DNA from 3 places in the Streptomonospora wellingtoniae genome. Region 3 is predicted to be linked to each of the others. Evidence: riboswitches for the same ligand, from Rfam matches in the RefSeq annotation. Region 3 holds a riboswitch; each other region holds the start of a gene.
What was found. A riboswitch is a leader RNA that binds a small molecule or an ion and turns the genes downstream of it on or off. The one in region 3 is predicted to bind cobalamin.
Positions count from the first base shown of each region.

Region 1 (9,658 bases), on a different contig from region 3:
CAGGCGACGGGGTCCAGGCCCAGCGCGGTCAGCACCTGGTTGATCAGGCCGAACTGCTCGCCGCCGAAGACCACGCTGAAGACGATGGCCAGCGCGGCGATGGAGGTGATGTACGGCAGGATCAGCGTCATCCGGAAGACGTTGGCGAAGCGGATGCGGCGGTTGAGCGTGTCGGCCAAGAGCAGGGCGAGCAGCAGTTGGGGAACGACCGCGATGACGAAGATGCCCAGGGTGTTGTAGAGCGAGTTCCAGAACTTCTCGTCGCCGACGAGGCGGACGTAGTTGTCCAACCCGGCGAATCCCTCGTTGCCCCCGAGGAGACTCCAGTCGTGCAGGGAGACCCACATCGTGTAGAGCAGCGGGAAGAGGCCGAACACCCCGAACAGCAGGAAGAACGGGGTGATGAACAGGTAGGGCGAGGTTCGGATGTCGAGCCTGCTCAACATCTGGCTGCGGCGAGCACGCGCCCGCTCCCGTGGGCCGGGAGGACGGGTACCGGCACCTCCCGCCGACCCCGGCGGGGGTGACGGTGGAGCGCCGTGCTGCAGGGAGGTCACGTCGCACTCCTTTCGAAATGCCCTGGAGGGACCAGGAGCTGCTGAAGCGGTCGGGTCTTGCCAGCGTGAAAGGCGGCCCGGCCAGGCGGTGACGGGGCGTGGTCGCCGCGTCACCGCCGGAGGGGAGAGGCCGGGCCGCCGGGCCGGGGAGGGTCAGCCTTCGCCGGTGGCGCGCTTGGCCTCCTCAAGGGCCGTCTCCCAGCCTTCGCTGGGCGAGGCCTGTCCCTGCTCGACGGACTCCAGGGCGGCGCGGAACCCGTCGTCGATCGCCTGGCTGTCGGGGCCGAAGTAGACGGGCTTCAGCTCCATGGCGGTCGAGCTGTAGATCTCACCGACCGGTGCGTCGTTGAAGTACGGGCGGGTGAATTCCGTGACCTTCGGGTCCTGCAGCGCCTCGGGGTTGGAGGGCAGCACGTTGGCTTCCTCCCAGGCGCTCAGCTGGCCCTCCTTGCTTGTCAGGAACTTGGCCAGCTCGACGGCCATGTCCTGGTTCTCGCCCTGCGTGGGGACGGCGAGGAACGAGCCGCCCCAGTTGCCGCCTTCACCGGGGACGCCCGCGACGTTCCACTGGCCGTTGCCCTCGTCGCCGGCGGTGTCCTCGAGCGTGCCGAGCATCCACGCCGGGCAGGGCAGGGTGGCGAAGGAGTTGTTCTGGATGCCGGCGTTCCACTCCTCGGACCAGATCGGCAGGCTGCCCGACAGGCCGGCCTCGGACATCGCGGTGACGGTGTCGTAGGAGTCCCGCGTGGTCTCCTGCTGTTCGATGATCAGCTCGCCCTCGCGGTTCTGGTACGGCTCGCCGCCGTGCTGGGCGAGGACCGCGCGGAAGTAGGGCTGGATCGTGGAGACGAAGGACGCCCCGGTGTCGGCGTCCATGAAGTCCTCACCCGTGGAGACGAAGTCGTCCCAGGTGGGCCAGAGCTCAGCGACCTTGTCCGGCTCGGTGGGCAGCCCGGCCTCGTCGAAGAGCGGCACGTTGTAGCACATGCCCATGGACCCGATGTCGGTGCCCAGGCCGACCAGCTCCCCGTCGGGCGCGTGCCCTTGCTCCCACTTCCACGGCAGGTAGCCGTCCTCCAGCTTCGCCCCTTCGTGGTCGTTCAGGTCGACGAACTGGTCCGGCTGCGCGAGGAACTGGGCGATGATGCCCTCCTCGATCGCGACGACGTCGCCCGCACCGCTGCCGGCTGCGATGTTCTGCTGCAGCTGCGGGGTGTAGTTCGCCAGGTCGGCGACGTTGCGCTCTTCGACCGTGACGTTGGGGTGCTCCTCCTCGAACGCCTTGATGCGGGCGTCGTAGCCCATGGTCCCGAAGGTGTCGACGACGAGGTTGATCTCACCGTCGTCGGCGCCTCCTCCGCCACCGCATGCGGTGGCGAGGAGCAGTGCTCCGCCGCCCAGCATCGCGGTGGCCACATTGGCACCGCGCCTACGCTTAAACATCTGCGACCCCTTACGTCACACGAGGATTCCAATCTGACCGCGTCCCCGTACCCCCGCTTGGGAGCGCTCCCATAAGAGAATCGGGTCACACTCGCGCAGTCAATGCCCGGACCCCTCGAAGAAACCCAACCGTTACCGTGGAGACGTCCCACGCACCGCTCCAGCACCGTCGGGCGCGCCCGACACACCGTCCGAACAGAGGATTAACCCACGGTTGACCTGGGAGCCGATGGCGCGACGGAGGAAGCGCAGCTTCGCCGCACCCGTCCCCGGCGCCCGCCGGGGCGGCGCGCGGCCCGCGGCGCGGGCTCGCTCCAGGGCTCCCACCGGCCCGAATCCGTTCCGGCGTGCCCGCCCCACCCGCCGGCGACGCCTCCGTACAATCAAAGGCGCCCCTTGGGCAGGCCATCGATTGGCAAACTTAGTTTGTTGCCCTAACCTGCGACAGATTAAACACCGCCCTGTTCACAGGCGCTCGGTGCGCACCTTGAACCGCCTACGATCCCTACGCGGCCGCGCCGAGTCCTACCGCGCATCCGATCGAGAGCGCGCCTTCCCCGTCCGGCGGGCGCGCCAGCCGAGGAGAGCGACCCACGTGGAGTCCGAACGACCCGACCGCGCGAATGACTTCGCCGACTTCTGGGCGCCTGATCCCCCGTGCCCGCGCGACCTCGACGACCCGCCCGGAGCCGGCCGCCGCGGCACGGCGGCTGCTCTGGCCGCCGCTGTGCTGGCAGCGTGCTCGCTGGTCTCCCTGCCGTCCAGCGCCGCGCCCCTGCCCGCCGACCCGAGCCTGTCCGAGCTCCGCGGCCGCGCCGACGGCCTCAGTGACGAGTACCGCGGCGAGCTGAACGACATGAACGCGGTCATCGAGGAGGCGGAGGCCGCCGAGGAGCGCGCCGACAGCACCCGAGAAGAGGTCCGCGACGCCCAGAAGCAGGTGCGCCAGCTGGCGGTCGCCAGCTACACCGGCGGCGGCCTCGACCCCGCCCTGGCCATGTTCGTCGAGGACGACCCGCAGGCCATCATCGACCAGGCCCAGCTCGTGGGTCACCTCTCGGCGACCAACCAGGACAAGGTGGACCAGCTCGAACAGGCCATCGAGCGCGACGAGAAGGCGCAGCAGAACGCCGAGGAGAAGGTCGACGAGGTCGAGAAGGACCTCGACGAGCTGGAGGACCGGCGCGCCGACGTGCAGAAGATGATCGCCGACTACCCCGTGCAGGAGATGCAGGGGCCCTACAACATCACGCCGCGCACCGAGCAGATGCGCAAGCTGGTCATCGAGAAGTTCGGCGAGAGCCCCGGCACCGGCGGCGTCGGCTGCTACCGGCCCGACGGCGGATGGGTCGTGGGCGAGCACCCCAAGGGCCGCGCCTGCGACTTCATGGTCGACGCCAACGGTCAGATGCCCTCGTCCGATCAGGTGAAGCGCGGCCAGCGGATCGCCGACTGGGCGCAGGAGAACGCCGATCGGCTGGGGATCATGTACATCATCTACCGCCAGGAGATCTGGGACATCCGCCGGGGCGGCGAGGGCTGGCGCCCCATGGAGGACCGCGGCAGCATCACCGAGAACCACTACGACCACGTGCACATCTCGATGTTCTAGCCGGGATGCTCCGATGCCCGGACCGCCGCCCGCCCGGCGGACCGGTCCCGGGCACCGTTCCCGGAGAATCAGGTGTCGCCTGTCACCAGCGGGCCGTAGAGGACCGACACGCAGCCGCCGAGCAGGACCAGGACCGAGACGATCGCCAGGACGAAGACGGTCCAGGCGAATGGCCCGTACCCGCTCGCGCGGCGCTTCTGCGAGGGGGGCGTGGAGCCGCCGGAGTCCGACGATGGCATTGAGGACCTTTCCGCCCCCTGCGGCCGCGCGGGCCGGGGCTGTCCCGGACGGATGCGTAGAGGAAACGGTTCCACCGTAGTCCGCCACCCGGCCCCGCACTCCCCCGGCTGTTGCGATCAGGCAACGATCCGCCTCGGCGGCGCCGGCGCCGCCGAGGCGTCCGGTTCCGGCCCCGGATCCGGCACTGCCTGCCGGGTACCGCAATCGCCCCTGCCCAGGACACGAAAGAGTACGTTCCTGCCACGAAACGGTGACGATATCCGCGGTCCCGGCCCATCCCCGCCACTCTCGCGTGCAAACTCGGACGCTAGGATGCGAACCCCGGCCCTGGCCCGCGACTCCACCAGCGGGCACGGCCGGCCGCGACGCGGCCGGGGGCCGTGGAGAGCCCGTGCCTTCGGCGCGGTCACACCTGCGCCCGGAACCGGTCCGGGAGCACGCGCGTCCCCCGCGGCCCGCCCACGGCGACCGAGGGCGGCCGCAGGTGGTGGAACCGGAAGCACACCGACGCGCGTCTCAGACAGCGTTTCGAACTCAGCGGCGCGAGGGGAGTCATGAGCGACAACGGGCCCTACACACAGCCTCCGCAGTACCCGGAGGGCGAGGGCGGCTCGGGCGGGCAGCAGCCGCCCTACGGCGGCTACGGCCAGCCCGGACCCGACCAGGGTGCGCCTCCTCCCCCTCCCGGCCAGCCCTACGGGAGCGGGCCTTACCAGGCGCCGCAGCAGCCGTACCCCCAGCAGCCGCAGGGCGGTCCCTACAACGACCCTTCGGGCGGCCAGCCCGGCTACGGCCCTCCAGGCGGCTACGCCCCCCAGGGCCCTCCCGGCGGACCGCAGTTCCAGCAGCCGCACGAGCAGCAGATGTTCGCCGGCGGCCAGCCTCCCTACGGCCCCGGCGGACCCGGCGGACCGATGGACCCCGGCGGCGGCTACCCGCCGCCCAAGAAGAGCAACGCCGGCCTGTTCATCGTCATCGCCGGCGGCGCCGTGATCGTCGTACTGGTGATCGCGGTCCTGGTCGTGCTGCTGCGCAACCCCGGTGAGCAGCCTCCCGTCACCGACCCCACCCCCACGCCCGACGAAACCACGGCGCCCCCGGACGACGACGCGAGCGGCGACACCGGGGACGGGGACACCGATCAGGCCGGCGGCCCGCCCTACGCGCTGCCCGAGGACCCCTGCGCCGCGATCCCGGAGGACATGCTCGCCGAGCACGGGATCCAGGACGGCAGCAAGAATCTCACCGACGCCTCCTCGTCGTGCAACTGGTACGTCGAGGGCGAGGGCGAGACCTACGGCGGGCTCTCGGTCACCTACCAGACCCCCTACGGCGGGTCCGACTCGATCGAGGGCGCCAAGGAGGAGTTCCAGTCCAACCTGGACTACGCCACCGACGAGGGCAACAGCTACAGCGAGCTGGAGGTCCACAACGAGGAGGAGGCGGACCTCGGTGACGAGGCCGTGCTCGTGTTCTCCACCGAGGTCGTGCTGAGCACCCAGGACTCGGTCGCGACCATGCTGGTCCGCAAGGGCAACATGAACGTCGAGGTGCGCTACTCCCTCTCCCCCGGCCTCTCCGCGGACGAGGACACCCCGGCGCCGCTGGAGTTCTCCGACGTCGAGGGCCTGATGAACGACCTCGGCGAGGAGTCGCTCAGCCCCATCGGAGGCTGAGGCGACGCGCTGCGCGCGAGGCGAAGGGGGTGCGGCCCGCAGCCGCACCCCCTTCGTGTGTTCGCGTGTCCGGATCCTCGGCGCCCGCGCCGACCGCGCGGCGGGGCCGGAGTCCGCCCGCGGCGCCCGCGCAGCCGGTGCCGAGTGGGCGGTAGGCGGGCCGGGGGAGACGCGCTCCGCGCCGCCTACCGCCGTCCTACATCAGCGGCCCAGCTCGGCGCGGACCCGCCGCGCCGCCTCGACCAGGTTGCGCAGCGCGGGCTCGACCTCCGCGTACCCGCGGGTCTTCAGCCCGCAGTCGGGGTTGACCCACAGCTGCTCGGGCGAGAGCGCCCTCAGCGCGCTGCGCAGCGACGCCTCGATCTCCTCAACCGAGGGCACCCGCGGGGAGTGGATGTCGTAGACTCCCGGGCCGATCGCCCGGCGGTAGCCCTTCGCGGAGAGGTCGCCGACGAGTTCCATGTGCGAGCGGGCGGCCTCCACGCTGGTGACGTCGGCGTCGAGCGCCTCGATCGCCCCGACGATCCTGCCGAACTCCGAGTAGCACATGTGGGTGTGGATGCGGGTGCTCGCCGCCACGCCCGAGGTCGCCAGCCGGAACGACTCGACGGCCCAGGCCAGGTAGTCCGCGCGCGACTCCTCCCGCAGGGGCAGCAGCTCGCGCAGCGCGGCCTCGTCGACCTGGATGTGGCGGATGCCCCCCTTCTCCAGGTCGGCGATCTCGTCGCGCAGCGCCAGCGCCACCTGGCGGGCGGTGTCTCCCAGCGGCTGGTCGTCGCGCACGAACGACCACGCCAGCATGGTCACCGGACCGGTGAGCATGCCCTTGACCGGCCTGTCCGTGCGGGACTGGGCGTAGGTGATCCAGTCGACCGTCATCGGCTCGGGGCGCGACACGTCTCCGTAGAGGATCGGCGGGCGCACGCACCGCGACCCGTAGGACTGGACCCAGCCGTTGGCGGTGGTGGCGTAGCCGTCGAGCTGCTCGGCGAAGTACTGCACCATGTCGTTGCGCTCGGGCTCGCCGTGCACGAGCACGTCCAGGCCGATGTCCTCCTGGAGCTTGATGACGCGGTCGATCTCCGCGCGCATCAGGCGCTCGTACTCCCCGTCGCCGATGCGTCCGGCCCGGTGGTCGGCGCGGGCCCTGCGGACCTCGGGCGTCTGCGGGAAGGAGCCGATGGTGGTCGTCGCCAGCACGGGCTCCTTGCCGGCGACCGTTCGCCGCCCGTCGCCCACGCGGGTGGTCGCACCGCCCAGCGCCTCCAGCCGGGCGCGCACCCGGGAGTTGGTGAAGGACGCGGGCGCTGATCCGCGGGCGGCCTTCAGCTCAGCCGCGGCGGCCCCGTCACCCTCGGAAAGGGCGCGGCCGAGCAGCACCACCTCGTCGACCTTCTGCTTGGCGAACGCAAGCCGCTCGCGCACCGCCGGGTCCATGCCGGGCTCGGCGTCCAGGTCGATCGGCACGTGCAGCAGCGAGCAGGAGGTGCTCACCTCGACCCGGCCGGCCAGGCCCAGGACGGACCCCAGCGTCGACAGCTTCCCGGGCATGTCGGCGCGCCAGACGTTGCGCCCGTCGACGACACCCGCGACCAGGGTCTTGTCACCCAGGCCCGAGACGCGCGCCAGCTCGGCGACGCCTTCGGGGCCGCTGGCGAGGTCCAGGCCGATCTGCTCGACGCCGGTGCCCTTGAGCACCTCGAGCGCCTGCGCGCCGATCGCACCGAAGTAGGTGGAGACCAACAGCTCGGGCCGCCGGGCCTGGGCGCCCAGGCGGCCGTAGGCGTGCTCCAGGGCCGGCAGCTCGGCGCGGCCCTCGTCGCTCGCCAGGATCGGCTCGTCGAGCTGCACCGACCGGGCGCCCACGGCCGACAGCCGATCGAGCAGTTCGGAGTAGCACGCCAGCAGGTCGTCGAGCAGGTTCAGGGGCCGCCAGCCCTCGGGGGCGTCCGCGGCGGGCTTGGCCAGCATCAGGAACGTCAGCGGGCCTACGAGCACCGGCCGGGTGGGCACGCCCAGTCCCTTGGCCTGGGTGTACTCCGACAGCGGCTTGCCGCCCGCCAGGCGCGGCCGCGTCGCGGGCGACAGTTCGGGGACCAGGTAGTGGTAGTTCGTGTCGAACCACTTGGTCATCTCCATGGGCGGGAGGTCGCCGGTGCCGCGCGCCATGGCGAAATAGGCGGCGAGTTCGGACTCGCGGTCATCGGCGGCCTCGAACGCCGCCCGGAATCGCTCGGGCACCAGCCCGAACAGGACCGCGTTGTCGAGGACGTGGTCGTAGTAGGAGAACGTGTTGGACGGGATCGTGCCGATCCCGGCGTCGCGCAGCGACTCCCAGACTTCGCGGCGCAGGCGCGCGGCGACGGCGTCCAGATCGGCGGCGCCGGAGCGGCCGTCCCAGTAGGACTCGCAGGCGCGCTTCAGCTCCCGGTCGCCGCCGATGCGCGGGTATCCGTGGACGGTCGTGGGGATCATGCGGCACCGCCCGCGGACGTGTGGCCTTCTCGCATGGCTTGTTCTCTCCCTCGTCGATCAGCCGGACGATCCGCGGCCGCGGGAGAGGGGGTGCGAGCGCACAGGAGCGCCACCGCCCTGGCCCTCCCTCGGGGCGCACGGACCACCGCGGGCGTGTCAGCCCGCGGGCGGTGGCAGGTATTCGGACTCGCGGGCGCGGCACGGCCCGATCGGGCCGCTCCTCCTACCGGCCGCCGCTTCCCAGGCGCAAACGCCCAGTGCGATGGCGGCTTTCGTTCCCACTTACCGCTGCGGGGCAGTCCCGGATTCGCACCGGGTTCCCTCTTGCGACACGCACGGCTCAACGTGCGCGTACCGACCGCGGCTGCAACTATAGTCCAGGCAGTCACGACCGCCCGCGGACGCCTCCCCACACAGCGATCCCGGGCCTGCGCAGCGACCGGACGAGGCCTGGCGGCGGCCGCCCGAACCGCTCCGGCGGACGCGAGGCCGACGCGCGGGGGCAGGCGGACTTTGCCAAGCTTGTGCAGTTGTTGGCCGCATCATGACGTCTTCTGTCGACTAATTCACCTCTGCGGAGATTACCCTCGACCGATGGACCGTGTCCGAATTGATATGTCATTCGCGGAACCCGCGCGGATTCCCAGAGCGACACATTCACCGGCACCCGACTCCAGAACCGTGAAGGACGCGCACCAGTTGAAGCACCAGCCAGTCGGCTCGCATACTGGCTTCCGGCCAGGCGCCGTCACACTCCGCTCTCGAACAGCAACCGCGAGTACAGTTTCCGCCGCGGCGGCTCTGGCGCTGCTGCTGGCACTGACCGCCTGCACGGGCGGCGGGGCCGACCCTGCATCGTCGGGTGCATCGGCGTCGGCATCGCCCGGTGCCACGCCGGCCACGGGTGCAGCGGACGAGCTGACCGCCGTCGACACGGAGCACATCCCCGGTCTTGAGGAGCAGACCTCCACCGAGACCCTCGACGGTGGTGTGGAGACGCACGTGTCCTACCCGCGCGTGCCCAAGGCCGGCCCGTTCACCGAGCGGCTCGGCGAGATCACCGAGCAGGACGCGCAGGACTTCGCGAGCGCCGAACGGGGAGCGAAGTCCTACACCGTCGACTGGCAGGTGAGCGTCGCGGGCGGCAACGTCCTGGCGGTACGCCTCACCCAGCACGAGAAGGACGGCGGCGGCAAGCGGACCGGCCACTCCACTTACTGGTACAACACCGAGTCCGGCCGCACCGCCTACTCCACCGAGCTGCTGGACGGCCAGGGCAGCCTGGAGGAGCTCGACGGGCTGGTCAAGAAGCGGTTGAAGGACCGGGGCGGTGTCGACGCCTCGAAGCTGCACCCCATCGCCGAGATGTACGACTCCGTGGGCTTCAACCCCGACGGCGACCTCGTCGTGGAGTTCGACGAGGGCCAGGTCGCCCCGCCGAAGAAGGGCCGGGTCCGCGCCGTCGTACCCGGGAAGGCGGCGGCGCCGCTGCTCTCGTCGTTCGGCGAGCGGGCCCGCGACGCCGCCGTGGTGGTCACTCCCGAGTTCGAGATCACCAACGCCGCGAGCGCGCCCAAGGACAGCCCGCCTGAGGGCAGCGTCCCGGGGACCTTCGCCACGGATCCCGACGAGGTCGACTGCGACTCTCCCGACTC
Region 1 covers NZ_JAVREK010000014.1:68,692-78,349, forward strand. Annotated here, with positions in the region: gene RM446_RS14535 (carbohydrate ABC transporter permease) at 1-446, opposite strand, end outside; gene RM446_RS14540 (extracellular solute-binding protein) at 711-2,000, opposite strand; gene RM446_RS14545 (coiled-coil domain-containing protein) at 2,596-3,612, shown strand; gene RM446_RS14550 (hypothetical protein) at 3,681-3,851, opposite strand; gene RM446_RS14555 (DUF3558 domain-containing protein) at 4,407-5,528, shown strand; gene metE (5-methyltetrahydropteroyltriglutamate--homocysteine S-methyltransferase) at 5,730-8,003, opposite strand; cobalamin riboswitch at 8,159-8,378, opposite strand; gene RM446_RS14565 (polysaccharide deacetylase family protein) at 8,703-9,658, shown strand, end outside.
Region 1: it holds a riboswitch for cobalamin, as region 3 does, so the genes downstream of both, metE (5-methyltetrahydropteroyltriglutamate--homocysteine S-methyltransferase) here and RM446_RS03905 (energy-coupling factor ABC transporter permease) in region 3, are expected to answer to the same signal.

Region 2 (9,658 bases), on a different contig from region 3:
CGGAGGTCCCGCCGCGGGCGTCCACGGGGCGAGCTCCGGGCCCTGCCGCCGGACGGTTGGCGGCGGAGGTGTCGCCGGGCCGCTGGCGGGATCGGTGAGCCGGTCGGTGCCGCACCGCTCCCCACGTCCTGGTCCAAGCGGCCGGCCCATGCCGGGGCGCCGACGACCGAGCGGCCGCGGCGCGTCCCCTCAGCCGAGGCCGTCCTCGTCGACGGGCGCCCGCCAGGACAGCCGGGAGCCTCCGCCGGGCCGCCGGCCCGTCTCGAACGCGCCCCCGCAGAGAGCGGCGCGATCGGCGAGGTTGGCCAGTCCGCTGCGGCGGCCCTCCTCCTCGGCAATGCCCACGCCGTCGTCCTCCACCTCGACGGAGATGCCGCCGTCGTCGTCGACGACGACGCGGATCTCCGCACGCGAAGCCTCGGCGTGGCGAGCGATGTTGGAAAGCGCCTCGCCGATCACCGCGAGCACGTGCTCGCCCACGTCGTCGGGAACCCGGCTGTCGATGGGGCCCTCCAGCCGCAGGTTCGCGGTGAACCCCAGCGGCTCGGTGGCGGCGCTGACCGCGTCCAGGATCTGGTTGCGCAGCCAGCGGCGGTCGTCGCCGACCTGCTGGAGGGCGAAGATGGTCGAGCGGGTCTGGCGGATGGTGTCGTCCAGGTCGTCCACCGCCTGCTGGACGCGCTGCGCCGACCCCGAATCGTCGATCCGGTTGACGCAACCCATCAGCGACATCGCGATCGCGAACATCCGCTGGATGATGACGTCGTGCAGGTCCTTGGCGATGCGGTCGCGGTCCTCCAGGACGCTGAGCCGCTCGGCGTCGCTGCGTGCGTCGGCCAGCTCCAACGCCAGTGCCGCGTGACCGACGAAGGTGTGCAGCATCCGTACGGTCGTCGGGGTGAACGGCCCCGAGCCCGCTATGCGTCCCAGCACGAGCACGCCCCTGGCCGTCTCGCCCGTGCCCAGGGGAACCAGCAGAGCCGGCCCCAGGCCCAGCCCGTCCAGCAGGGGCGCCGACTCGTCGCCGGACCGGCCGAGATCGGTGATCACGGGCGCCTCACTGCGGAACGCCCGCCCGGTCAGCGTGCCGTGCGTCGGGGTGGAGCGTCCCCGGATCCGTTCTGCGTCGGCGCCGTCGGCCACCCGCACGGCCAGTTGCCGGCCTTGCTGCTCGGGTGCGGCGATGGCCACCAGCTCGGCGCCGGACATGCGGCGCGCCCGCTCCGCGATCAGGTGCAGCACCTCGTCGGTGTCGGCGCCGCGCAGCAGCCGTGTGGTGATCTCGTCGGAGGCGCCCAGCCACAGCTCCCGGCGGCGGGTCTCCTCGTAGAGGCGGGCGTTCTCGATGGCCACACCCGCCGCGGTCGCCAATGCCACCACGATGGCCTCGTCGTCCTCGTCGAAGTCGGCGCCGTCGGCCTTCTCGGTCAGGTAGAGGTTGCCGAAGACCTCGTCGCGCACCCGGACCGGGACGCCGAGGAACCCCCGCATGGGCGGGTGCCCCCGCGGGAATCCGCGGGACTCGGGGTGCTCGGCCAGCTCGCGCAGCCGCAGCGGGCGCGGCTCCTTGATCAGCAGTCCCAGGACGCCGCGGCCCTCGGGCCAGTGGTCGATCGCGGCGATCTGCTCCTCGCCCAGGCCCACCGGGATGAACCGCTCCAGTTCGCCGTCGTGGCCGACGACGCCCAGAGCGCCGTAGCGGGCGTCGACCAGGTCCATCGCGGCCTCGACGATGCGGCGCAGGAGCGTCTCCAGATCGAGTCCCGTGCCGATCATGACGACGGCGTTGAGCAGGGAGTGCACCCGGTCCCGTGTCAGCATGACCGCGCTGAGGCGGGTCTGCACCTCCGCGAGCAACTGGTCGAGCTGCGTCTGCGGGATCAGGACCGGGGTCGGCTCGGTGTGGGGATTCTCGCCGGACAAGAGTCACCTCCGAGGCCCGGAACGGCTCGCTGCGCCGGCGGGCTTACTCTCCTCCGACTCTACTGAGGTCGTCGGCTGCCCGGAACCGCTTTCGGGCCGAGATCGCAACGAACGGTGATTCGGAGGTGATGCGCCGTCATCGCGGCGGTGCCGGATCGGTGCGCACGGAACCGTGCGGGAGGGTGCGCCCGAGGCGCAGGACCATCTGGGGGTGGGCGCCCTCGCAGTACCTCTCGGCCATGAAGGCCCGCAGCGCCGGCTCCTCCAGAGGCTGGGTGTGGAACGCGGCCGAGACCTCCTCCACCGCGGCCGCGAGCAGCACGCGTTCCAGGGCCTGCCCGGCGGCCATCCAGGCGTTGCGCGTGTCCTCGGCCGTGGTCAGCAGGGCGACGGTGCCGGTGACCGCCCCCGGGGAGTCGAGCATGCCGCGGATGCGGCCCTGCCCGTAGTCGCGCCCCGGGAACAGGGCGCCGTCAGCGTCCGCGTCGCCGGGGAAGTCCTCCGCCCGGACCCCGTCGGAGGCCGGGCTGCCGACCGGGCGCACCCAGCCGGCCAGCTCGTCGGCGCGCGGGCGCTCGTAGCGGTGCAGGTGCTCCGCGGCGGCGACCAGACCGGCGAGCGAGCGGACGAGCGGTTCGGAGAGCAGCGGCAGCAGCGCCGCGCCCTCGGCGGCCGCGGCGGCGCCCAGCTTCCGCACGAGGGCGACGTCGTCGATGTCGGCGGCGAACAGTCCGCGGTGGGTGCGGCGGCGGGTGATCGCCGCACCCTGCGCCCGGGCCTCGTCGTCGGGTCCGCCCGCGCGGCCGATCGCGACTTCGGCCAGCCGCCCCGGCCGGTCGGGGTCGGGCAGGACCGTGGCCTCGGGGACCATGCCCTCGGCGCGCAGCGCCACGCGGATGTTGTAGAGCGCCGCTCCGCAGCTGATCACCAGTTCCCGGGCCTGCGGGTCGGCCGCATCCAGGCGCCGCTCGGAGTCGGCGACCACCGCGATGCGGTCCCCCTCGTCGCTGAGGACCCAGGGGCGGGTGTTGCATACCGACGGCGCGCGTTCCCCGGCCTGTAGCGCGGCGCGCAGCGGCCGGTGCTCGGCGGGGCGGAGGTCGCGGATGTCCATGATGGTCAGCTCCAGCGGTTCGCGGTGTCGGCGTTCGGGCGAGGACGGGGCCGGATGCGGTCCGAGTCGGCCGGGGCGGCGCGCGGTGGGACGCGAGCGGTCGGGATCGCCGAGCGCGCCGCGGGCGGCGGGGCGCTGTCGCAGCCCCGGGTGGGACCGCGTGCCCTCGCCCCCGGATCCGTTCTCCGAGGGCGAGCGCAGCGGTTTCCTCACAGCCCTGCGTAGGGCATCAAGAGGTCGTCGACGTGCCAGCTGATCCTGTTGTCGACGGAGACGACGCCCTCGATGCGGTTGACCAGCCGGGCCAGGGTGTGGCCTGTGCTGCGGTGGTGAACCGACCCGGTCAGCTCCACCCGCCCGTCGTCGACCGAGGCGGTGATGTCGGTGCTCTTCATCGCGGCGGTGATGTCGGTGCCCTTCATCGCGGCGGCGAGGTGGTCGATCTCGGCCTGGACGGCGGCGGCGATCGCTTCGTCGTCCTGCAGGAACACCCGCAGCAGGTCGCGGCGGCCGACCATGCCGACCAGGGAGCCCGCGGCGTCGACCACGGGCAGCCGCTTGACGCCGCGGCGCTCCATCAGCCGGGCGGCCTCCACGACTCCCGCGTCGGGGGAGACGGTGACCGCAGGGCGGGTCATCAGCTCTGCGGCACTGGTGGCGACGGCCTTCTCGTCGGCGCGCTCGACCAGCACCCCGGCGCCGGCAAGCCGTGAACGCAGCCGGGCGCGCAGCGGCGGCCGGTAGTTGTTGTCGCGGTCGGTGTCCTTGAACTCCTCCTTGTGCAGGAGGTCCTCCTCGGAGACCACGCCGACGACGCCGCCCTCGGAGTCGAGGACCGGCAGGGCGCTGACACCCTGGTCCAGCAGCGCCTGCGCTATGTCCTTGTAGCCGGTGTCCTCGGTGACCGAGGCGACCCCGGTCGTCATGACGTCGGCGACCGTACTTCGCATCGTCTTCTCCTGTTCTGTGTGCGCTTGTGAGCCGCGCCCGCGGCGGGCGCGGCCGGGGCCGTTCAGACCGCGCGCGGCGAACTGCTCGCGGGGTCGGGCCGTCCGCGCCGGCCGGGCTCGCCCGACGGCACGAACTCGATGGAGCGGACGCCGGGAACGGTCTGCTCCAGCGCCTCGATGGCGCGGCGGGTCCGGGCGTCGGCGGTGCCGGCCACGAGGACCTCGCCGTCGCGCACGCTCACCTCCAGGCCCTCGGCGTCGGGAGCGCTCCGGCCGATGGCGGCGCTCACGTCGGCGCTGACGTCGGCGTCCGGGCGCAGCATGAGCAGCATGACGTCGCGGCGGCGCACCAGGCCCACGACCGCACCGGCGCGCAGTACCGGCACGCACCGGACGCGCGTCTCGAACATGCGCCGACACAGCTCGCAGGCGTCCTGGTCCTCAGCGGCGGTGACCGCAACGCGGGTCATCGCCGAACCGACCCGGTGGGGTCCGCGCGAGGGCGGGGCGTCCAGGCCCCGGGCGTAGCCGCGGTGGTCGGCCTCCAAGCGGTCGGCGAGCAGGTCGCCCTCGGTGAGGATGCCCAGCAGTTCGCCGTCGTCCCCCGTGACGGGGGCGCTGTCGCAGCGGGCTTCGGCCAGTAGCCGAGCCGCCTCGCGCACCGGGGTGTCTGCGTCCAGCACCACTTCCGGGGGCGACATGATCGCGCCTACCTGCATCGTCTCCGCCCCTTCCTTCGTGGCCGCGGCCGCCGGTGCGCCGCCTCGGCGCCCGTCCGATCCGCCGGGGCGGACTCCGCCCCGGGGTGTGAGCCGTTCGACGGCTGCGGCGAGTTCGGCCGCGGTGCTCTCCAGGTGCCGGACACGGGCTTCCAGGACCGCGATCTGCGGCGGGGCGTAGTCTTCGCCGATCTGGCGCATCGTGTGCCTTCCGTGTCCGTGCGGCGGTCTGTCGGCGGCGGGTGCCGGTGCTGCGGCTCGCGCACTGCGCGCCCGGCGGTCGTGCCGACGCTTGGAACTGCGGCTGTGCTCGGTTGCGTCGTGCGCCGCCCCGCCGCTGTCTCTGCTGTTTCCAGACTCCGCCGCGGAGCGCGCCGTCGACAGTGCCCACGGGCCCGTCGGGGGCGGACCTTCGGCCCGGAGGGCGGCGGCCTCCCGGCGGCCCCCGGGGCGCCCGCGGGGGAGCGGACACGGGAAAGGGGGCCGCCGCATCCCGGGATGCGGCGGCCCCCTTCGCCCCGGCGGCGGCCCCGACGCGGTCTCAGTGCTTCTCGGCCCGCAGGACAGCCACCGGTACGGCGCTGTGGGAGAGCACCGACTGGCTCACCGAACCCATCAGCATCCCCGTGAAGCCTTCGCGGCCGCGGCTGCCCACCACCAGGAGGTCGGCGTCCTCGGCCGCGTCGACCAGTACGCGGGCAGGGTGGCCGCCCTCGACCACCTCTTCCACGTCGACCTGCGGATAATGCTCCCGTCGGCCCGCGAGCGACTCCGACTGCATGCGGCGGGCCTCCTCCGCGGCCGCCGCCTCCTCGGCGGAGTCGAACGCGTAGCGGGCCGGCACCTCGAGTGAGCCCAGGCGTCCGCTGGAGACCCGTGCGTGGACGGTGACGGCGCGCAGCGCGGCACCGCGCTCGGCGGCGGTGGCGAACGACCACGCCGCCGCGGCCCGCGCGGCGGGTGATCCGTCGAGGCCGACGACGACGCGCCCGACGTCCGGTTTCGGTTCGCGGTCGGGCACCACGACCACGGGGCAGCGGGCGGTGGCGGCCAACTCCATCCCGGTCGAGCCCAGCAGGACCGCGCGGAGCCGGCTGCGGCCGCGCGAGCCGATGACGGCCAACTCGGCCTCGGCCGCCGCCAGAAGCAGGATCGGTGCGGCGTCGCCGACCTCGAACTCCGCCTCGGTCCGCAGGTCCGGCGCCCGCTCGAGTGCCCGGCTGCGGGCGTGCTCGACCACGCGTCGGGCGAAGTCCTCCATCGAGAAGTCCGGGATCCCCGCGGGCACCGTATGGTAGACGGGCCAGTCGAAGGCGTAGACGATGCGCAGCCGCCGGCCGCGCCGCAGTGCCTCGTCCGCCGCCCAGTCGAGGGCGCGCAGGCTGCCCTCCGTCCCGTCGACCGCTGCCAGCACCGGCGCGCCTGTTTCCTCACCCATCGCCGTCTCCCGCCCTCGACTGAGGTGTCAGAACCGACGCTAGGCAGGCGGCACTGCCGGGAGGCAGCGGCCGAAGTCCGCGGACGGAGGGCCGTGTGTCCGCGGAGGGCGGGACTTTCGGCCCGGCCGGGGACCCGGGCCCGGGTCAGTCCGAGCCGCGGCGGCGGGGCTCCTGCGACTTCAGCTGCGCGGCGTAGGCGGCCGCCTGGGTGCGGCGCTGCATCTCCAGCTTCGACAGCACGCTGGAGACGTAGTTCTTCACCGTCTTCTCGGCCAGGAAGATGCGCTCGCCGATCTGGCGGTTGGTGAGGCCCTCGCCGATCAGCGCGAAGATGCGCCGTTCCTGCTCCGAGAGCGCGGCCAGCGGATCCCTTCGCTCGGCGTCCTCGCGGATGCGCCGCATGATCCGGGCCGTGCTGCGCGGGTCGAGCAGCGACTCGCCGGCTGCGACCGTGCGGATCGCGCCCACCAGGTCGGAGCCGTGGATCTGCTTGAGCACGTAGCCCGAGGCCCCGGCCATGACCGATTCGTAGAGCGCGTCGTCGTCGGCGTAGGAGGTGAGCATCAGGCAGGCCAGCTCGGGCAGGCGGGAGCGCAGGTCGCGGCAGACCTCCACACCGCTGCCGTCGGGCAGGCGGACGTCGAGCAGCGCCACGTCGGGCCGGCTCGCGGGGATGCGCGCGAGAGCCTCGGCCGCACCGGCGGCCTCGCCGACCACCTCGATGTCGGGCTCGTCGCCGAGCATCGCGGCGACCCCGCGGCGTACCACGTCGTGGTCGTCGAGGAGGAACACCCGGATCGGGCCGTCGGTCCCGGCCATGGCAGGTCACCTCATTCCGCTGCGGCGGCGCCGCGAGAACCCGCGGCGCGGTGCGCGCCGCACTCGTGACCGCGCACGCCTGTCGTGTCCTGGGGTGCTCCTACCCGCGCACGCCGCCGGTTCCACCCGCCGGGCAGGGCCCGACGGGCAGTGGTGCACCGCCGCACCTTCGCGACGAGCGGATCCGCACGTCCGCGAGCGTATTCCGGCGGTCACCGCCCGCCCAGCAGGGGACGGCGGCTCCGACCGGTCGGGATCTCCGGCGCGGGGCGCCGACCGCCAGGCGAAGCCCCTGGGGGACACCGGGCCTGCCCCCTGCCCCCTGCCCCCGTGCCGAGCCCGCCTACGGTCGCTCCCGGGTCCGAGCCGATCGAGGGCGGCGTGCTAGCGTCGGCGGCGCCGTGGTGAACGGGAATTCCGGTGTGAAACCGGTGCGGCCCTCGCCACTGTGATCGGGAGTGCTGTGTCGTTCGCCCGAACGAGCCACTGGGGTGCAAACCCTGGGAAGGCAGGACACAGCGCGTATCCACCCGTCAGCCAGGAGACCGGCCACGGCACCGCACGACCCGATTCCACGAGGACCTGGAAAAGGCGGTCTCATGGCCCCCGTATCTTCATTCCCCCGCCGTGCCGCGTCCGCGCTGGCCGGCGCCTTCCTGATCGCCGGCTGCGGCGCTCCCGCCCCCGAGCAGGCGGCGGGCGAGGACGCCCTCACCCGGACCAACTGCGGCATCGACGTCGCCGTAGGCGCGCCCCCCGAGCGCCTCTACGCCGCCTACCAGCCCGGCATCGAGGTCGCCCACGCCCTCGGCCTCAGCGACCGGCTGGTGGGCACCGCATTCCTGGACGCCGAGGTGCTGCCCGAGTACGCCGACGAGCAGGCCGAGGCCGAGTACGTGCCGACACTCCCGAGCAGGGAGGGCCTGCTGGAGACCGAGCCCGACTTCGTGATCTCCGGTTACAACGGGTTCTTTGCCGAGAACAGCCCGGACCGCTCGGTCGGCACCCGCGCGAGCCTGCGCGAGCTCGGCGTCCAGAGCTGGATCCTCAGCCCGCTGTGCCCCAGCGAGGACGGGCTGACCGACCGGGCGATCGACCCGGGGTCGGTCCGGGTGGGCAGCGTCTACCGGGACCTGCGCGACCTCGGGGCGCTGTTCGGCGCCGAGGAGAACGCCGAACAGGTGATCAGCGACATGCGGGAGCGAATCTCCGCCGTGGAGGAGCAGGTGGAGGGGGCCGAGCGCCCGTCCGTGGCGATCGTGTCACCCGGGGAGGACGGCGGCTACCGGGTGGCGAGCGGAATCGACTTCGGCACCCGGATCATCGAGCATGCGGGCGGAGTCAACGCCTTCGCCGATCTGACCGAAAAGCGCAACGTCGACGTCGGCGTGGAGGAACTCGTCGAACGCGACCCCGACGTCATCCTCACCGACGCCTGCTGCGACGCCGGGTTGACCACGCAGGACGCCGAGGACGAGGTCCGGGCGATCACGTCGGATCCGGCGCTGGAGGGGGTCACCGCCGTCGCCGGGGGCGACGTCCACCCCTTCCTGTTCGCCGACCGGGCGGCCGGGGTCCGGGCGGCGCACAGCATCGAGTTGGTCGCCGCCCACATCCACCCGGACCTGGTCGAGCAGTAAGCCGTGACCGGTGCGACCGCGCCACCCGGGAATCGACACGCAACGGCCCTCCCGGCCCCCGGCGAGCCCGGCCGGGGACTGCTGCCCGGCCGCGCCGGCCGGGCAGCGGGCCTGGTTCTGGCCGGGCTCGCGCTGGCGGCCGCGTGCGCTCTGTCGCTGGTCACGGGCAACTACACCCTCTCTTTCACCGACGCGGCCTCGGCCGTGGCCGCGCCCGCCGGAAGCGAGGCCGACCGGATCGTATGGCACGTGCGTGTGCCCAGAACCGCGACCGGGGTGCTCGCCGGGATCGGCCTGGGCATCGCGGGCGCTGTGATGCAGGGACTGACCCGCAACCCGCTGGCGGGGCCGGGCATCCTCGGTGTCAACGCCGGTGCGGCGTTCGCAGTGGTGGTGGCCATGTCCGTCTTCCAGGTGGGCGCCCTCACCGGCTACCTGTGGTACTCCTTCGCCGGTGCCGCGCTGGCCGCGGTCTTCGTCTACGCGCTCGGCTCACTGGGCACCGGCGGCGCGACGCCGGTGAAGCTTGCCCTGGCCGGCGCGGCGCTCAGCGCCATGGTCGGATCCGCGACCACGGCCATCACCCTCCTCGACGCCTCCGCACTCGACGACTTCCGTTTCTGGGCCGTGGGTTCGCTCACCCGCGCCGACACCGGGCAGCTGCTCGTGGCCGCTCCGGCCGTCCTGATCGGCGCCTGCCTGGCGACGGCGGTCCGCCGGGAACTCAACACGGTCGCCCTCGGCGAGGACATGGCCCGCAGCCTCGGCACGCGGCTCGCGTCGACACGTGCGCTCGCCGCAGTCTCGGTCGTGCTGCTGGCCGGAACCGCCACGGCGATCGCCGGGCCGATCACGTTCGTCGGGCTCGTTGTACCGCACATCGCGCGGGCGCTGACCGGGCCGGACTACCGGTGGATCATGCCCTGGTGCGTGCTGCTGGCACCGGCCGTGCTCGTGCTCGCCGACGTGCTCGGCCGGGTGCTGATCCGACCCGAGCAGCTGCAAGTGGGCATCGTCACGGGGCTGATCGGCGCGCCCTTCTTCGTCCACCTGG
Region 2 covers NZ_JAVREK010000032.1:11,325-20,982, forward strand. Annotated here, with positions in the region: gene RM446_RS22590 (sensor histidine kinase) at 190-1,923, opposite strand; gene RM446_RS22595 (Acg family FMN-binding oxidoreductase) at 2,060-3,250, opposite strand; gene RM446_RS22600 (CBS domain-containing protein) at 3,247-3,987, opposite strand; gene RM446_RS22605 (CBS domain-containing protein) at 4,050-4,907, opposite strand; gene RM446_RS22610 (universal stress protein) at 5,248-6,144, opposite strand; gene RM446_RS22615 (response regulator transcription factor) at 6,290-6,964, opposite strand; cobalamin riboswitch at 7,350-7,532, shown strand; gene RM446_RS22620 (ABC transporter substrate-binding protein) at 7,564-8,604, shown strand; gene RM446_RS22625 (FecCD family ABC transporter permease) at 8,608-9,658, shown strand, end outside.
Region 2: it holds a riboswitch for cobalamin, as region 3 does, so the genes downstream of both, RM446_RS22620 (ABC transporter substrate-binding protein) here and RM446_RS03905 (energy-coupling factor ABC transporter permease) in region 3, are expected to answer to the same signal.

Region 3 (9,658 bases):
ATTCCCCTCGGGTGGGTCGCCGACGGCGGTATCGGCGGAGGCGCCGCCGGGCCCCGACTCAGCGCGCCCCATGTGCAGTATGTCAAGTTCACCGGCCACGTCGACCACTTCTCCGATGACGATCACGGTCGGCGGGCGCACCTCGGATTCGCGGACGGCGCGCCCGGCGGTGGCGAGTGTGGCCCGGACGGTGCGCTGGGTGGGCATCGTGGCCTCCTGGACGAGCGCCACCGGGGTCTGGGGCGCCCGCCCGTGCTCCATCAGGGCGGCGGCGATTGCCTCGATCCGCTCGACGGCCATCAGGGCAACGACGGTACCTCCTGCGCGGGCCAGCGCGGGCCAGTCGACAGTGGACCGCGGGTCGCCCGGCGGCACATGGCCGGAGACCACGTGCACGTCCTGGGCAACGCCGCGGTGGGTGACGGGGATGCCCGCGCCGGCGGGAGCGGCCAGTGCGCTGGTGATACCGGGGACGACGGTGACCGGCACCCCCGCCTGCGCGCACGCCAGCGCCTCCTCGCCGCCGCGCCCGAAGAGGAAGGGGTCGCCGCCCTTGAGGCGGACGACGAACCTTCCGGCGCGGGCGTGTCGGACGAGGGCGTCGTTGATGTCGTCCTGGGTCATCGACCGCCCGTAGGGGATCTTGGCCGCATCGACGATCTCGACGTCGGCGGGCAGGGACTCCAGCAGCGAGTTGGGGGCGAGGCGGTCGACCACCACTACGTCGGCCTGGGCGAGCAACTGGCGGCCGCGCACGGTGATCAGGCCGGGGTCGCCGGGCCCACCGCCCACCAGCGCCACTCCCCGGTTGCGCTCGCGGCCGCGCCGGGCGTCCAGCGAGCCGTCGGCCAGGCCCTCGACGACGGCGTCGCGCAGCCCGGCCGCGCGCCGGGGGTCGCCATTGGCCACCACGCCGACGGTGACGCCGGCCGCGCCGCCGGTGGCGGGGGTCCAGGCGGCCGAGGCGTGGCGGTCGTCGGCGCGTACGCACCACACCCGCTCGCCTTCGGCCTCGGCGGCGACCGCGGCGTTGGTCTCGGCGGAGTCGGTCGCCGCGTGCACCAGCCAGAAGCTGCCGAGCCCGCCTCCCGCGACGTCGCCCGCGCGGAACCCGCGCCGGTGCCAGGTGATGCGCCCCGAGTCGGCGAGATCCTCAAGGGTGGCGGTGACCTGGGGCGCCACCAGGGTGACCCGGGCTCCCGACTCCAGCAGGACGGGCACGCGCCTCTGGGCGACGCGGCCGCCGCCCACGACGAGGGCGTCGCGTCCGTCCATCCGCAGGCCGAGAAGATAGGTCACCGAGGCTGCCTCCACATCGCGCCGTGCACTTCAGCCCCCGCGGGGCTCGCCGGTGCCCGCGCCGTGTCGCGGATCGCGGGCGGCAGCGCATGCACCCCGCCGATCACTGTGTCAAACGGGGGTCACGCTTTGATTGCGGCATCAACCGGCGCATCCTGTGCCGTTGTTCACTCTAATACCCGCACACGGGTACGGCCTGTCCGGTGGCTCACCGTTTCGCCGCGCCGTCAGCGACGGGACGTGCGGTCCGCGGCTCCCGCGGAGCCCGCGGCGCGGCGGAGGCTCCGCGGCGCCGCGGACCGCACGTCCCTTCGGTACTGGCCGGTGCTAGCCGCGCTCCGAGACTCCCGCGGAGTCGAAGGTCGCGACATTGCGCAGCGCACGCGCCGACCCCTGCAGGATCGGCAGCGCCAGCAGCGCACCCGAGCCCTCGCCCAGCCGCATCTCCAGGTCGACCAGCGGGCGCAGCCCGATGTGGGAGAGCACCGCGGCGTGGCCGGGCTCGGTGGAGCGGTGCCCGGCGAAGCAGGCGTTGAGCGCCAGCGGCTCCAGCTTGGCCGCCGCCAGCGCCGCGGCACCGGCGATCACCCCGTCGAGCAGGACCGGTACCCGCATCGCGGCGGCGCCGAGGATGAACCCGGCCAGCGCGGCGTGCTCCAGGCCGCCCACGGCCGCCAGCACGCCCACGGGGTCTTCGGGGTCGGTCTCGTTGGCTGCGAGCCCGCGCCGCACCACCTCGATCTTGCGCTCCAGCGCGGCGTCGTCCGCGCCGGTGCCGCGGCCGGTGACCTCGGCCGGGTCGGTCCCGGTGAACACGGAGACGAGCGCGGCCGACGGGGTGGTGTTGGCGATGCCCATGTCTCCGGTGACCAGGCAGCGGTTGCCGGCCGAGACCAGGTCGCGGGCGACCTCGATGCCGGCCTCGATGGCGTAGTCCGCCTGGGTGCGGCTCATCGCCGGGCCCCGGGTGAAGTCGGCGGTGCCGCGGGCGACCTTGCGCGGCAGGAGACCCGGCACCGCGGGCAGGTCGGAGGCCACGCCCACGTCGACGATGGTGACCTCGGCTCCCACCTGCTCGGCGAACGCGTTGACCACGGCGCCGTCGCCGAGGAAGTTGTGCACCATCTGCGCGGTGACCTCCTGAGGCCAGGAGGTCACGCCCTGGGCGTGCACGCCGTGGTCGCCGGCGAAGATCGCCACGGCGGCGGGCTCGGGTATCGGCGGAGGGCACTCCCCGGCCAGTCCCGCCAGCCGGATCGAGACCTCCTCCAGCACACCGAGCGAGCCGGGCGGCTTGGTCATGGCCGCCTGGCGTTCCTCGGCGTCGTTGACGGCACGCTGGTTCAGGGGGCCGATGGCCGCGATGGTCTCCTCCAACAGACTCGTTGCCGCCTGGCCGGGCAGGCCGCGGCGGCCGTAGTGCTCGCGGTGGACCGCCCAGTGCAGCGGGCGCCCGCGCGCCCAGCCGCCCATCGCCAGCTCGGGTTCGGGCGGGAAGTCCTCGACGTAGCCCACGCACAGGTAGGCCACGACCTCCAGGTGCGGCGGCAGGTCCAGCGACGCGGCGAGCTCGCGCTCCTCGAAGAAGCTGACCCAGCCCACGCCCAGACCCTCGGCGCGCGCGGCCAGCCAGAGGTTCTCCACGGCGAGTGCGGTCGAGTACGCGGCGGTCTGCGGCTGAGAGTGCCGGCCCAGGGTGTGGCGGCCGCCGCGGGTGGGGTCGACGGTGACCACGATGTTGACGGGGGTGTCGAGGACGGCCTCGACCTTGAGCCCGGAGAACGCGCGGGCGCGGGCGCCGGGAAGGGCGCGGGCGTAGGACTCGCGTTGCGCCTGGACCAGCTTCTGCACGCGCGAGCGGACGTCCTCGTCCTGTACGACGATGAAGTCCCACGGCTGGGAGTAGCCGACCGACGGCGCGCGGTGGGCGGCGTCGAGGATGCGCTCCAAGACCGCGTCGGGCACGGGGTCGAGGCGGAAGCCCATGCGCACGTCGCGGCGCTCGCGGATTGCGCGGTAGACGGCGTCGCGCTCGGTGTCGCCGTAGGCGTGGGCGTCGGGACTGCCCCTGCCGGGGGCGGCGGCGTGCTCCGGCGCCTGCTGTTGCGCGCCGGCCGCGGGGGCCTCGGCGCGTTCGCCGTCCAAGTCGTCGGGGTGCTCCGGGTAGGAGGCTGCGGCGTGTGCGTTCACAGGTGAATCAACTTCGTTCGGGGTCGGTGGTCCGTGTTCGGCGCCGCCCGCGGCGGGCGCCTCGCGGTCGGGCGCCGCGGGTGTTCCGGGCCGGGGCGCTGCGCGCTCGGGCTGTCCCGCGGGAGCCCCGCGCGAGGCGGGTCCCGGCGCGGAGGCCCGGGAGGGCGGCGGGTACTGCGGTGCCATCGGGGCGGGCGCCCGCTGATCGGCGGCGCGCTCCCGGGTACGGGCGGGCTCGGGTGCGGGAGAGGGTGCAGGCTGCGCGGCAGGGGGCGCGTCGGCCCCGGGTCTGCGCTGCGGCCCTGGGGGATGCTGCTGCCCGCGGCCGGTCTCGCGGGGCTCGCTTCGATACTGGTGGCGTGCCTGCGGCGCGGCGGGCGCGCTCGCGTGGTCCCGCTCGTGTGCGGCGCCGGCGTCCCGCCCGGAACCGCTGGCCCGTGCGGAGTCCTGCTCGGCGGCGTCCCATTCGCGCTCGGAGGGGTCCTCTCGCCCGCGGTCCGCCTCCACGTCCGCGTCGCGGTCCTGGCCGGCGCCGCGGAAGGGAATCACGTTCGGACGCTCGTAGGGCGTGTGCGCACCGCCGGCTCCCCCGCCGCGCCGCCGCTCGACCGGGGCGTGGAAGGGGTTGGGGCGCTGCTGCGCGGTGCGTGCGTCGGACTCCTGCTCTCGCGAGGGCGCGCTCCCCGAGCCGCGGCCGGTCTCGGGCAGATCGTCGAGCAGCCCTTTCCACCGTTCGGACTCGGGGTTGTCCTCGGCGCCGCGGCGCCGGTCCTCACCGGTCATCTCGTCCCCCCAGGACGGGCCGGCGGCATGGGACGCCGGCTGTCGTCAGCACTGGATACACGCATCGCAATCCTCACCACGCCGCGCGGGCACCCGCCGCCTCGCAGCGATCTCATCGCAACTCTGCCAGAGTCCGGGTAAGGCGGAGCGAAGTATCCCGGTCGCGCACCGCCACCCGCAGCCAGTCGGAATCCAGCCCGGGAAAGGTGTCGCCGCGGCGTACGGCGATGCCCGCGTTCCGCAGCCGGTGCCTCAACGGCTCCCCGCCGATAGCCTTGACCAGCAGGAACGAAGCCGCTGCGGCGGGCGTGACGTGCAAGCCCGCATCGCCCAGTTCCGCGGCGAACTCGGCGCGCCGACCGGTCAGCCACCGCGCCCACGCCTCGGCCTCCGCCAGGGCGCTGGGCTCGCAGCAGGCCGCGGTCGCCGCGAGCGCGGGAGTCGAGACCGACCACAGCGGCTGGGCTCCTGCCAGCAGCTCGACGGCGGAGGGCTCGGCGAGCACATAGCCGGCGCGCAGCCCGGCCAGACCCCAGGTCTTGGTGAGGCTGCGCACCACCACGAGCCCGGGAACGCCGGTGCGCTCGGCCAGCGACTCCGCCTCGCCGGGGACGCAGTCGGCGAAGGCCTCGTCCACCACGAGGACGCGGCCCGGCCGGGCCAGGCGCTCCAGCGCGGCGGCCGGGTGCAGTACCGAGGTGGGGTTGGTGGGGTTGCCCACCATGACCAGGTCGGCCTCCTCGGAAATGAGCCCCGGGTCCAGCTCGAAGCGGGGCGGCGGGAGCACGACGCGTTCGACGGGGTGGCCGGCCGCGCGCAGCGCCGCTTCGGGCTCGGTGAACTGGGGGTGCACCACGACGGCGCGGCGCGGCCGCAGGGCCCGTGCGAGCAGCACGAACGCCTCGGCCGCTCCAGCGGTCAGCAGCACCTCGGCCGGGTCGCGGCCGTGGCGGCGGGCCACCTCCGCACGGGCCGGCGCGGGATCGGGATAGGCGGCGGCACCGGACAGCGACGCCGCGATCCGCTCGGCCAGCCAGTCCGGCGGGGTGCCCGCGCGTACATTGACCGCGAAGTCGAGCAGACCCGGCCCCGCCTCGGCGTCGCCGTGGTGGCGCAGGTCGGGGCCGCCTTCGGCGGCGGTGCGGTCGGGCGCCTCAGTGCCCATGGCCGTGCCCGTGGCCGTGGCCGTGGCCGTGCGCGGGGTCGTCGGGGTGGTGGTGGGGTGTCTGGGCGGCGCCGACCTTGTCCTCGAAGCCGGGCAGCGCGATGCGGTAGACGCAGGTGTCGCAGTTCATCCGGATGTCGCCCGCTCGGGCCTCGTCGTAGCGCTCGGCGATCACGTCGGCCAGCCCGTCGCAGTCGCCGACGACCTGCGCACAGCGAATGTCGAGGTCCGGGTGCCCGCCGGCGAACTCCGTGGTCTGGTCGGCCACGCGGTCGGGCAGCACGCCGGAGAACAGGAAGTAGGGCAGCACGACGATGCGCCGGGCGCCGAGCCGGCGGATGCGCTCCAGGCCCTCGGGGACGCTGGGCCGGGCAAGCGAGATGAACGCGGGCTCGACGAAGTCCACGCCCCGCGCGGCGGCGTGCCCCTCCTGCAGCAGGCGCGCGACCTTGCACACCTCGGCGTTGGCGTCGGGGTCGGTCGAGCCGCGGCCGACGAGGAGCACGGCGGTGGTCTGGGCTTCGGTGTCGTCGCCGTCGGCGCCGCCGTCGGACGGCGCGGTGTCGAGGACCTCCGCCAGGCGCTCGGCGAGCAGCCGCAGGACCGTCGGGTGGGGGCCGAGCGGGCGCCCGTAGGCGTAGTCGAAGCCGGAGTGGCGCTCCTTCTCGCGGGCGAGCGCGCCGGGGATGTCGCCCTTGGCATGGCCGGCGGCCACCAGCATGAGGGGCAGGGCGACCACCCGCTCGTGGCCCTTGGCGTAGAGGTCGCCGACGGCCTCGGTGAGCGGTGGCGGCGAGAGTTCGATGAAGCCCCCGGCGACCTCGCGGTCGGTGAAGCGGCGGCCCAGGCGCTCGACGAACGCCTCGAAGTCCGCTACGCCCTTGTCGTCGCGGGTTCCGTGTCCGACCAGCAGCAAAGGGGGTTGCATCCGATTCCTAACCGGTGAGTGGGGTGTTTCGGACACGCCTGCGGGCAGCGCTGTCCGACTTGTCGGTTCGGGGGGAGAGCCGCGTTGCGACGGCGGTGTGCTCGGAGGCGCAGGAGGCCGGACCCGCGGGGTCCGCCGCTGCGCGGCGCGGTCGGCTGGGCACCGTGCGGCGCCGACTGCCGCCGCCTGTTCGCGGTGGCCGGCTCCTCCTCTCTCACTCCTCGTTCAGCGGGCCGTGCCGGCGCGCGCTTCGGGGCGCGCCGCCGACGGCGGCCGGCTCACTCGGGTACGGGTACGGGACCGTACAGCAGAGCGTTCAGCGCCGCAGCGGCGACCGCCGATCCGCCCTTCTCCGAGACGTTGCTCACCTGCGGAAGCCCGCTCGCACGCAGTTCGGCTTTCGACTCCGCAGCGCCCACGAACCCCACGGGCAATCCGATGACCAGCGCGGGCTCGACCCGGCGGGCGACGATCTCGGCCAGCGCGGTGGGGGCGCAGCCCACCACCCAGACGGCCCCGGGTCCGACGTCGGAGAAGGCGCTGCGCACCGCCGCCGCAGACCGGGTGATCCCGGCCGTGCGCGCCAGGCGCTCGGCGCGCCGGTCACAGATGTGGCACACGCAGTCGCGGGCGGTGATGCCGGCGGCGACCATGGCGACGTCGGTCACCACCGGTGCACCCTCGTCCAGCAGCCGGGCGGCCTTCTCGACCGCGGAGTCGTCGATCACCAGGTCGGCGGCGTAGTCCAGGTCGGCGCTGGAGTGGATGACCCGCTCGGCCACGGCGCGGCTGAGCGGCGGCATGTGGCCCAGGTCGACGCGGGAGCGCAGGATGGCGAAGGACTCGGTCTCGATCGGGTGCACCCGCCGCTGCACGGTCGTCTCCTCCCCCTCGCTCCGGCTCGGCCGGCGCGGCCGGTCCTACAGGACGGCGATCGCGTCGGCCGGGCAGATCTCCACGCACTCCAGGCAGCCTGTGCATCTGTCGCCCAGTACGGCCAGGCGCCCGCCCTGCGGCCGGAGCGCGTGCTCCGGACAGGTCAGCAGGCAGGCTCCGCAGGCCGTGCACGACGATGTCACAGCCACCGGGACGGCGGGCTCGGCGGGGTCGGCCAAGGCGCTCCTTCCGTGCGGCGCCGGCGCTGAGACCAGTGCCACCGCGGCGGCGCGGCGGACCCCTCAAGCGCGGCGCAGGCCCAGCGTACACGGGGCTTAGGCGACACCCGAGGCGGCGCGGCCGGGATGTCCTCCCATTGCGGATCCGCCATTCGGGCCGTACGTTCGATGGGCCGTGGTGTTCGGGAAGTCCGGTACGAAACCGGCGCGGCCCTCGCCACTGTGAGCGGGAAGTCCGATGCCCCGCCCGCCGTTCGCGGCGGGTCGGCGCAGGCCACTGGAAGCACCAGCGACGCTGCTTCTGGGAAGGCCGGCGGAGGGCGGCGACCCGTCAGCCAGGAGACCGGCCACGGCGTGACGACCGTCCACGAGGTGCTGGAAGTTGGGTCCCCCGAGATGCATATCGCTGAAGGCTATTTGCCCTGGCAGCACGCTGCCGCCTGGACCGCCGCCGCGGCCCCGTTCGTTGCGCACGGTGTCCGGTCGCTCACGCAGGCCGTCCGCGCCGACCCCGACGCCAAGCTGCTCGTCGGCGCCGCCGGGGCGTTCTGCTTCGTGCTGTCGGCGCTCAAGATCCCCTCGGTCAGCGGAAGCTGCTCCCATCCCACGGGCACCGGTTTGGGCGCGTTGCTGTTCCGCCCGCCCGTCATGGCCGCGCTGGGCACGATAACCCTGCTGTTCCAGGCGCTGCTGCTGGCGCACGGCGGGCTGACGACCCTCGGCGCCAACGTCTTCTCCATGGCGGTGGTGGGACCGTGGGTCGCCTACGGCGCCTACCGGCTCGTGCGCGCGGCCACCGCCTCCGCCGGCGAGCAGACCTCGCTGGGCGCGGCCGTGTTCTGCGCCGCCGCGCTGGGCAGCCTGGCGACCTACACCATGACCAGCGTCCAGCTGGCGCTGGCGTTCCCCGACTCCGCCTCCGGGTTCCTCGGCTCCTTCACGAAGTTCGCCGGGATCTTCTCGGTGACACAGATCCCGCTGGCCGTCATCGAGGGCCTGGTCACCGTGGTGCTCGTGCGACTGCTGTGCCGGGTCAACCCGGACCAGTTGCGTCGGCTGGGAGTGCTTCCGCGGCGCACCGCCGAGGCCTCCTCCGCCGATGCGGCCGTGGCGACCGAGAACAAGGCGGGCTGAGAGATGCCGAGGACCGCGACCACTTGGCTGCTGATCGCCGCCGCCGCGCTGATCGCCGTACTGCCCCTGCTCATCGGTTCCGGCAGCCACCTGGAGGAGCCCTTCGCCGGTGCGGACGCGCAGGCCCGGGGCGCCGTGGCCGAGATCGACCGCGGTTACGAGCCGTGGTTCACCGCGGTCTACGAGCCGCCCTCCGGCGAGATCGAGTCAGGCATCTTCGCCCTGCAGGCCGCGATCGGCGCCGGGATCATCGGCTACTACTTCGGCGTCGTGCGCACGCGCAGCAGGCTGGCGCAGGAGGGGGCGGTCCCGCCTGAGGCCGCGCCCACCGAGACCGCCGAGGCGGACTCCGGCTCCACCGAGCGGTAGCCGCGCGTGCTGGCCATCGACGCAGCCGCCTATGCCAGTCCTTGGCGGCGGGTGCACCCCGCCGCCAAGGGGCTGTTCTTCGGCGGGCTGCTGGTGTGCGCGCTGGCGCTGCCCACCTGGCCCGCCGCGCCGCTGGTGGCCGCCGTCGCTCTGTCCGCAGCCTTCGGGCCGGCGCGGGTGTCGCCGCGGGCCTTCGCCCGCACGGCCTGGGGGCCGCTGCTGTTCATCGTGACCGGGTCGCTGACGCTGCTGGTGACCGTCGGCGGACCAGAGGGCGCTGTCGCTCTCGATCCCGAGGGCCCGGCCCGGGCCGGCGAGATCACCGGGCGCGCCGCCGCCGCGGTGTGCTGCCAATTGCTCTTCGCCTTCACGACCCCGCTGGCCGACCTGCTGCCGCGGCTGACGCGCATCGGGCTGCCCGCCGCGCTGGTGGAGGTGGTCGCGCTGATCTATCGCATGCTGTTCGTGACGCTGGACAGCGCCCGGCGCGTGCAGACCGCCCAGGCGGGCCGGCTGGGCTACGTCGACCGGCGCGCCTGGGTGCGCTCGGTCGGGTCGCTGGGTGCCGCACTGTTCGTGCGCACCTTCCACCGCGCGCAGCGCATGCAGCGCGGCCTGGAATGCCGCGGCTACACAGGAGAGCTGACGGTACTGGTCGACGAGCTGCCCCTGCGG
Region 3 covers NZ_JAVREK010000003.1:74,675-84,332, forward strand. Annotated here, with positions in the region: gene cobA (uroporphyrinogen-III C-methyltransferase) at 1-1,299, opposite strand, end outside; gene cobT (nicotinate-nucleotide--dimethylbenzimidazole phosphoribosyltransferase) at 1,627-4,272, opposite strand; gene cobC (Rv2231c family pyridoxal phosphate-dependent protein CobC) at 4,385-5,437, opposite strand; gene RM446_RS03890 (sirohydrochlorin chelatase) at 5,427-6,365, opposite strand; gene RM446_RS03895 (precorrin-8X methylmutase) at 6,644-7,240, opposite strand; gene RM446_RS03900 (4Fe-4S binding protein) at 7,286-7,480, opposite strand; cobalamin riboswitch at 7,640-7,846, shown strand; gene RM446_RS03905 (energy-coupling factor ABC transporter permease) at 7,835-8,614, shown strand; gene RM446_RS03910 (energy-coupling factor ABC transporter substrate-binding protein) at 8,618-8,983, shown strand; gene cbiQ (cobalt ECF transporter T component CbiQ) at 8,990-9,658, shown strand, end outside.